4 regions of the Neptunomonas sp. CHC150 genome follow, and region 3 is predicted to be linked to each of the others. Evidence: predicted binding sites of a transcription regulator. Region 3 holds the regulator's gene; each other region holds the start of a gene.
What was found. Region 3 encodes sigma-54, which starts transcription at its own class of promoters, with help from an activator protein. Its sites were predicted from a motif close to TGGCACNNNNNTTGCTNT; they were not measured.

Region 1: the regulator sigma-54 is predicted to act here: its motif matches at 988-1,005, upstream of fliE (flagellar hook-basal body complex protein FliE).
Region 2: the regulator sigma-54 is predicted to act here: its motif matches at 1,052-1,069, upstream of OW491_RS06515 (nitrate reductase).
Region 4: the regulator sigma-54 is predicted to act here: its motif matches at 722-739, upstream of OW491_RS15840 (flagellar hook-length control protein FliK).

Annotation. Positions count from the first base shown of each region.
Region 1 is NZ_JAPNXU010000010.1:24,033-26,201, forward strand. Features, by position in the region: gene fliF (flagellar basal-body MS-ring/collar protein FliF) at 1-477, opposite strand, end outside; gene fliE (flagellar hook-basal body complex protein FliE) at 505-864, opposite strand; gene OW491_RS11900 (3'-5' exonuclease) at 1,061-1,690, opposite strand; gene OW491_RS11905 (putative nucleotidyltransferase substrate binding domain-containing protein) at 1,694-2,169, opposite strand, start outside.
Region 2 is NZ_JAPNXU010000006.1:76,539-78,707, forward strand. Features, by position in the region: gene OW491_RS06515 (nitrate reductase) at 1-947, opposite strand, end outside; gene OW491_RS06520 (response regulator transcription factor) at 1,363-2,004, shown strand; gene OW491_RS06525 (TonB-dependent receptor) at 2,053-2,169, shown strand, end outside.
Region 3 is NZ_JAPNXU010000012.1:58,383-60,551, forward strand. Features, by position in the region: gene hpf (ribosome hibernation promoting factor) at 1-44, opposite strand, end outside; gene OW491_RS16110 (RNA polymerase factor sigma-54) at 90-1,625, opposite strand; gene lptB (LPS export ABC transporter ATP-binding protein) at 1,663-2,169, opposite strand, start outside.
Region 4 is NZ_JAPNXU010000011.1:412,026-414,194, forward strand. Features, by position in the region: gene ccmA (cytochrome c biogenesis heme-transporting ATPase CcmA) at 1-625, opposite strand, end outside; gene OW491_RS15840 (flagellar hook-length control protein FliK) at 877-2,169, shown strand, end outside.

The DNA of each region.
Region 1 (2,169 bases), on a different contig from region 3:
ACGGGCATTACGTACCGCGGTTACGCTAGTAATAGTACGTGCCAACTCACCTTCTAGCCCTCGCCGAAAGCGAGCACTTTCCATAAACTGGCTCACCCCTAAGCTTTGCTCTTGATCGAGCAGTTCAAAGCCTACCGTCTTATCATTAGTAAAGCCTTCGGAAGCAAGCCGTAGTCGGGCTTGATAGACATATTCTTCGGGGACAAGGATTGTTCGAGCATCGCCTTCAAACTTATAAGGAATACTCAATAGGTTAAGCTGATCAATAACTTCATTGGCATCAGCATATTGTAGGTTTGAGAAAAGAACGCGGTAATCAGGCGCTTTAGACCACAAGACCACAGCCAAGCCAATAGCGATACTGGCAGCCAGCCCTACCATTAGGCCAAACTGACGTAAAAACGACAGTTTATTAAACCCCGCTAGTAGCCCTCCTCCGGAGGTTTCGATTGTGACTGTGCTGTTATCAGTAGCCATGACCAGTATTACTTTCCGAAATCGTCATTAAATTGACATGTTCATTACATCTTCATACGCAGACACGAGACGATTACGCACTTCAGTCATCGCCTGAAAAGACACGGAAGCTTTTTGTAACTGCACCATTACTTGCGTTAGCTCTACGCTGGTATCCCCTTGCTCATAAGCCGTTGCAAGGCGTGACGCTTCCATTTGCGTATTATTTACACCGTCGATTGCACTTTTTAACAAAGAGCCAAAGCCATCATTACTTTCAGCAACAGGGCGAACAGAAGGCATAGCCACTTCTGCCGGATTATTGACATGACTAACACCCATTTGGGCCTGTTCTTTCATGGCTCGCATTTGGGTTAGTACACTTTGGATATCCGTTCGCTCAATCATCTTGCACCCTGAATGACAACTTATTGACATTATAAGCAATTAACCTGTGTTCACAAGCTAACCACCAGCATAAGCGCCATATAAATGACGCTTAGCGGCAATTTTGCAATATATGAATAGTTAAATGCAAAAAACGAGCCAACAAAATCATATCTATCAAGCTACTGACAAAGAAAAAGAGCGACGTGCCAACCGGTTAGCACGCCACCTCAGGTGGGGAGCCATGAGTCAACCGAACATACATGAGCGCTACGGTAATTGCGTCACCTAAAGCGGTGTGCCGCTCAAGCATCGGAATATCAAGCTGTTTAGAAATAGTATCAAATCGCAGGTCTATATTACCGCCGACTGAACGCCACTTAATAATGTCATGGTACACATGAGATAACTCTATGGCCTTATTCGGCAAACCAAACCCATAGATAGGCCGAATAAATTTATCCAGCATGCGAATATCATAATTAACGTAATAACCTAAAATTGGCCGGTTACCTACAAATGCGAGCACTTGCTGCAACGCATCTTCTAGCTCAATACCTCCCTCTAAGTCCGTTGCACGCAGTTTATGTACAACAATGGAATCACCTGTGAGTGTTTTGGGCGGTTTCAGCTTAATATCTAAGCGTTCGCTGGTTAGTAGTTTTTTTCCTCGGATCTTAACAGCACCTATCGACAAAATTTCAGCGCCGCTCACATCGAGACTTGTCGTCTCACAATCTAATGACACAACCTCGTCGCCTTTATAAGGCTCAAAAAGATGAGCATAAGGCCCTTGTTTGTGATCCATCTTGTCTTTCAGTTTTCGAATCGTACGCGGGATGATCATGAATCATCGACTCCCTAGGTGATAACGAGATTCCAGGTGCTTTTTAAACCCTTTAACCACATGAAAGGCATCACGTAAAAGCTCCCGATCCATTTTATGCAAAGATTGTAAGTCCAGCGTATTAGGCGTTGGATCAACACCCTTCTCTTCCTCTTCGGCCCGCTTAATTTGCTGCCTGAGGCGTAATTGGATAAACAACCCTAGCGCTTCACTTAACTCCCGTCCGTGTTTATCTTCCATAATACCAGCTTCTACCAACGCCTCGATACGCTTAAAAGTGTTCGTTGCCAAAATCCGATATTCAAGCGCTAAGGTACGCACCCCGTGGACGATAGGGAAAATCCCTCCCTTTTTAATGTCCAACTGCCCCTTATCTTTCAAATTACCAAATAAAGTTAACGGTGTGTGGAATTCCAGCGCCACTTTTGCAAAGTGTGAGAAGAACAAATCATTATTTTTAAGCGATTTAAAAAACCAAT
Region 2 (2,169 bases), on a different contig from region 3:
ATTTTTCCGGTCAATAAATGACAGTTGATAATTGCGTTGCCTTTATCAACCCCACTGGACGATTGGTTGATGCCTTGGGAAAACAAGGTAACAACCCGTTCATTGTTCGCAAATAGTGAATAAAAGTGATTAATTTGATCTTCAGTTAAATCACAATCTTGAGCCGTCTGCTGCGAGGTTTGGTTTATGACGGTCTGTTGAATCGCCTCCAGTCCATTGCAGTGGTTGGCTATAAAACTATCATCTAATTTGTTGTGCGCTATTAGGTGGTGCGCTAGGCCGTTGAATAAAAAAGCATCACTACCGGGCTTTAGCGGTAAGTGTAAATCGGCAATATCACAACTGGCTGTTTTACGTGGGTCAATAACGACCACTTGTAAAGATGGGTTTTGCTTTTTGGCGTTGGCCAAACGCTGATAAACAATGGGGTGTGCCCACGCTAAATTGGAGCCTGTTAGGATGACAACGTCAGCATGGTTAAGGTCATCATAATTACCAGGTACGGTATCTGTTCCAAAAGCGCGCTTGTGAGCAACAACAGCTGACGCCATACACAGGCGAGAGTTCGTGTCGATATTAGCCGTGCCAATAAAGCCTTTAATGAGCTTATTAGCGACGTAATAATCCTCTGTCAGGATTTGTCCTGACACATAAAATGCGAACGCATCTGGGCCGTGCTCCGCAACAATGGCTTTTATTTTGTCACTGACATAGGCCAGTGAGGTATCCCAATCGGTAGGTTGCCCGTGTAGCATGGGCGTTAGCATACGACCTTCGTGATCCACTGTTTCATGCAGTGACGAGCCCTTCACACATAACTTACCGTAATTAGCAGGGTGATCTGTTGTGCCGCTAACGGCTATTAAGTTGCCGTTTTCTAGCTTGGCATCTACACCGCAGCCAACACCGCAATAAGGACACGTAGTTTTTACGATCGACGAAGTCATATAATTTACCCAAAAAAAAAGGCGCCTACAGATACGAATATCTGAAAGGGCGCCATTGCCATTGCTCCTAAAACCGATAATGTAGCCTCGGTGTTATTTTGTTTGAAGCATAAAATATGCCACCTGCGGTATTTTTGTTAAGTTGCTGATTTTTATTGATTTTGTTTTTTTGTTAGTTAGTTGGATCGAACGGAATTGCTGTGATTTTATAAAAAGTTGATGCGCTAAATGTGTGCGCGCACCAAATTAGTACGCTTTTGGCGTCTGTACTGAGGGGACTTAGCTCTATTTTGTACCGCTCTAGGCATCGAGTTAGTCCAACCATACAGTTTGAAAACCACAATGCCTATTTTTAGTCATTGTCACCTTTGTCAATCACTTGTTATAAGTAGACTAGTGACAAGGATGAAATCACATGAAACTGAGTGTTTTAATAGTTGAAGACGATGACGCGACTCGTGAGCGGCTAGAAAAAGCGATTAACGAAGGCGGCCAATTCCGTCTGGTAGGATCGGTTGGCTTTTTTAAAGCGGCTGCGTTCTTTTTGCAACACACCTCTCCCGATATTCTCTTAACCGACTTAGATCTCCCTGATGGTAACGGTCTTGATTTAATACGTATGCTACGAGAGCCAGAGGTAAAAACCGAACTGGCCGTCGTTATCACTATTTTTGGTGATGAAGAGCACGTGATCAACGCCCTCAAAGCGGGTGCCTCTGGCTACCTGTTAAAAGACGATGACTTTATAGAAATCAATAATGCTATTCAGCAAATGGTGGAAGGCGGAGCGCCCATAAGCCCGAGTATTGCCCGTTACTTATTGTCTGAGTTGAGCTTGCCTGAGCCGCAAAGCATGATCAATTGCTCACACCTGAGTGTTCGTGAGCAGGAAATTTTAGTGCTAGTAAGCAAGGGCTATACCGCAAAAGAGATTGGAGGGATGTTGGACGTATCCTTCCATACGGTTAACGCCCACGTGAAAAACATTTATAAAAAGTTATCCGTTAGCAACAAGGCAGAGGCAATCTACGAAGCCACCCGACAAGGGCTTATTTAACGTATTTGCAGTGCAGCCTCTCTGTAAGCTGGTTGACAAAGGAGAGTCATGATAACGAAACCCCCAACGCTTTTGTGCTGGTTGTACCTGCTGATGTTCAGCCCTGCTGTTGTATTGGCAAAGCCTTTGGTCGCCTTAACGAATGACACACCGTTATTAAACGAT
Region 3 (2,169 bases):
GCTTCAGTCAGTTCTACATGGTGACCTGTGATATTGATCTGCATAGATTGTCTCCTTAGCACGACTCTTCAGTCGTATGCGTATCGTTATTAAACCAGACGCTTGCGTTCATTAGAAGGAGCGATTCCCATCGCTTCGCGATATTTGGCGATCGTCCTTCGAGCGACCTGGATTCCTTCTTCATCGAGAAGTTGAGCAATTTTACTATCACTTAAAGGTTTAGCAGGGTTTTCGGCAGCTATCAGTTTTTTTATGACCGCTCGTATGGCTGTTGATGAGGCTGCGCCACCATCGCTGGTGTTGACATGGCTTGAAAAGAAGTACTTTAGCTCAAATATTCCGCGAGGTGTGTGCATGAATTTTTGTGTCGTCACACGTGAGATAGTGGATTCGTGCATCTCAACTGCTTCGGCAATGTCATGTAACACCATGGGCTTCATAGCTTCTTCACCATGCTCAAGAAAATCTACTTGCCTTTCGATAATTTGACTTGAAACTTTTAGCAGAGTTTCATTTCGGCTGAGTAGACTCTTAATAAACCAGCGTGCTTCCTGTAAATGGTTTTTTAAATAGGTGTTATCCGCGCTGGAGTCCGCTCGGCGAATCAAATCAGCATACTGAGTGTTGATCCGTAAATTAGGTGAAGCTTCAGAATTCAAGCGCACGGTCCAAACACCTTTGAGCTTTTCCACAAAAACATCTGGAATCACATATTCAGCTTTTGAAGGTGAAATCATTGCTCCCGGCTGCGGGTTTAGCGTTTGAATGAGTTCAATAATAGCCTGTAATTGTGGTTCTTTGATGCGTAGCTTGCGCATCAATTGTTTGTAATCATGGTTACCCAGTAAGTGGATATAATGTTGGCACAAGTTCAACGTTTGCGCTAACAAAGGAGGCGGCTCAGGTAATTGTTTTAATTGTATGCACAGGCATTCACCTAAGTCGCGGGCCGCTACACCGGGCGGATCAAACTGCTGTACGCGATGCAATACGGCTTCGAACTCTTCCAGTTCTGCTTCTTGGAAGCGTTCTGGTTCTTGGCGTTTAAAGTCTTCAAGCAGCTCTTCAATGTTAAGGCGTAAATAGCCTTCGTTGTCGATCGCATCGATAATGGCTTCAGCAACTAAACGGTCGTCTGCGGACATCCTTGTTAGGTTAAGTTGCCATAGCAAATGGTCTTGGAGACTCTCCTCGGCACTATCATTCGATTCAAAAAAGCTGTCATCGTCACGATTACTTGTGCTCGATGTGTTGCTGCTAGTTTGGTAAGTGTCGTCCCAAGATGAATCGGTTGATAACTCACTGGGGATGTCATCGTTCCACTTGTCGTCAAAAGAGTCGGGTTCTTGGTCGTCAGATTGTGTCGATTCTTGTGTTGTTTGCGCCGTGTATTCCGATGGGGTTTGATCTGAATTGCTAGGCTGCTCGCTCTGTGTAGAGTTGTCCTGCGGAGCCGCATTGTCTTCACTGTCTTCATTAGTTTCCAGCATGGGATTGCTGTCTAATGCAGATTGAATCTCCTGCTGTAGATCAAGTGTCGATAATTGCAGTAAGCGAATTGCTTGCTGTAATTGTGGGGTCATCGTGAGATGTTGCCCCATTTTTAACTGTAATGACTGCTTCATAAATTACAAGTAGACTCCAGAAAACACGAGGTGTTGCTTATAGTCGAAACGATTCGCCGAGGTAAGCAGCACGAACTTTTTCATTTGCCAGTATATCGCTTGGCTCGCCTTCAGCTAGGATAACACCTTCACTGACTATGTAGGCTTTCTCACAAATGTCGAGTGTTTCTCTGACATTGTGGTCCGTTATTAAGACTCCAATACCTTTTGATTGTAGGTGTTTTATCGTCTTTTTAATATCATTTACAGAGATTGGGTCAACCCCTGCAAAGGGTTCGTCTAACAAAATAAAAGCGGGCTCGGAGGCTAGGGCACGCGCTATTTCGACTCGGCGTCGTTCTCCACCAGACAAGCTCATGCCTAGACTATTTCGTATGTGCGTAATGTGAAACTCTTCTAGCAACTCTTCCATTTTGGCTTTTTGTTGATCAACTGATAGCTCTTTTCGCATTTCTAAAATGCCAAGTAAGTTATCTTCAACACTGAGCTTTCGAAAAATAGACGCTTCTTGAGGTAAGTAACCAATTCCTTTGCGTGCGCGTTG
Region 4 (2,169 bases), on a different contig from region 3:
TATACTCTTCAAGGTTAAGGCGTGTTACTGGACCTGAGTGACTTAGATCATGATGCGTCGTCAAAATAACGCTCCCCCCTTGCTCCACATGCTGGGCAAGCAGCGCTTCTTTTTCAGCGACCCCACGTTTATCAATTGCGGTAAACGGCTCATCTAAAATCCACAAGGGCGCATGAGTCATATATAAACGGGCCAAGCTCACGCGTCGATTTTGACCTGCCGATAATGAGTGGCATGGAACATCTTCGTAACCTGCCAACCCTACTTTGTTCAGTGCTTGATGCAAATCCCGCTCATCAATACTGGGGTGAATAGCGGCGTACCAACGTAGATTCTCTTCCGGCGTTAAAGCACCTTTAACCCCCGGCTGATGACCAAAATACAGCATAGAGGCGGCAAACTCTTCCCGCACATCGGCCATGGGGTCTCCTTTCCAGAACAACTCCCCCTCATAAGAAGACGACAAGCCGCTTAAAATACGAAGCAAGGTGGTTTTGCCACTTCCGTTAGGGCCAACAACTTGAACTAGCTGCCCAGCTTGGACGTCAAAAGATAGTTGCTCGAATAAGATGCGCTCATCACGTTCGCAAAAAAGGTCGACAATTTTTAGCAGGGGTTCTAGCACACCTCTTCCTCAAACACTGCGCTTTAAACGGGTTAGCGCTACACTAAATCGGACGTTGGCCGATTAATACGGTGTGCATTATATACAAAATAAGACAGGCATGTGGATTGCTCTGCATCACATAACGCGCGTATTGCACGCGCATTGAGAGTGGTGGCGCTATTTAATAGCTAATCTCCGTCACTGTGATTTACGATACACACACAATCAATTGATACTGAGCCTGTAACATAAGAACGGAAACCTGACGCATGGCAATGGTTAACCCACAATCTTTAACTCGATTGGATAGTAGCAGCCCAACAACTAAGGGCGCAGTAACGCTCAATCCGGGGGAATCTTTGCAAGGGACCGTTAAACAAGTCTCGCAAGACCAACTAAACCCGCAGGTTTTTAAAATAAAAGTTGAATCACAAAGCCGTTTGATGGAGCTACAAACTCGACAACCGATTGCGCAGGGCAGCCAAGTCACTGTAGCGCGCGATAATAACGGCAATTTAACCGTTAACATTCAAAATCAAGCAAGCGCACCCAACACTTCATCAACGCAAACATCAACTACTACGGCTCAAACACCTCCTAACCCTGCGTCAAGCACAACACGTGTGCCAGCCACTCCTGTACCGACAACAGGCCAAACACCAACAGCGTTAAGCCAGCAGCTAAACCAGCTGGTACCGGCAGGCTCATCCACGACCGTAACAGTCTTACAGCAAACACCGCTTGCAACCAACGCCTCAGCAAGCACGAGTGCCACAGCGACTCTAGTTAATACCGCCCCCCAAAATGGGGCTGCGAGTACAGCAGCCAACGCACAAACTGGTGGTACACAACCAACACCGGCTGCCAATAGCCAGCAAACCACAGCAACAGCTGTAAACAGTTCGATATCGGCTAATTCAGGCAATAGCGCTGTACAAGCTCCATCTGGAGCACAGCCTCAGGCTGCTCCGACTCAACCGACTGGGCAACCCGCTACATCTCAAACGATCAACTCCTCACAAACAGGAGCGGGCTTAGCACTCTCGCCAAGCGGTGCGGCGCAATCAACAAACAGCACAACCACAACTGGGCCAACGCAGTCACCTGCCGCCCCTCCTTCCGCAGGAACGCCCGCCCAACCACTAGCAGCTCAGGTTACTCGCGCAAGCACTCCGACGGCTCATTCGCCAGTGCCACCCACCATTACACACTCAACAGCAGCGGCCTCCGCTTCAAGCACTGCCCCGGCAAGCACTCCAACAAATAGCAGCGCGACGACTGTTCCAACTCATACGCCGACAGGACAGCCAGCGCCCGGAAATACCGCCACTTCACCAGCACCCCAAAACACAGCGAATTCAAGCTATACAACACCTGCGGGCCAACAGCTAACCGTTAACATCAAAGGGCAAACGCTGCAGTTGCACACAACCACTAACCTACCGCCTCTAAAAGAAGTCACATTAGAACGGCCAAACCAGCAACAATTAACGATCAGTTGGCCTAACCCACCAGCGCCGTCCGCTAAAACAACAGCACTGGATAACATGCCACTCACGCCA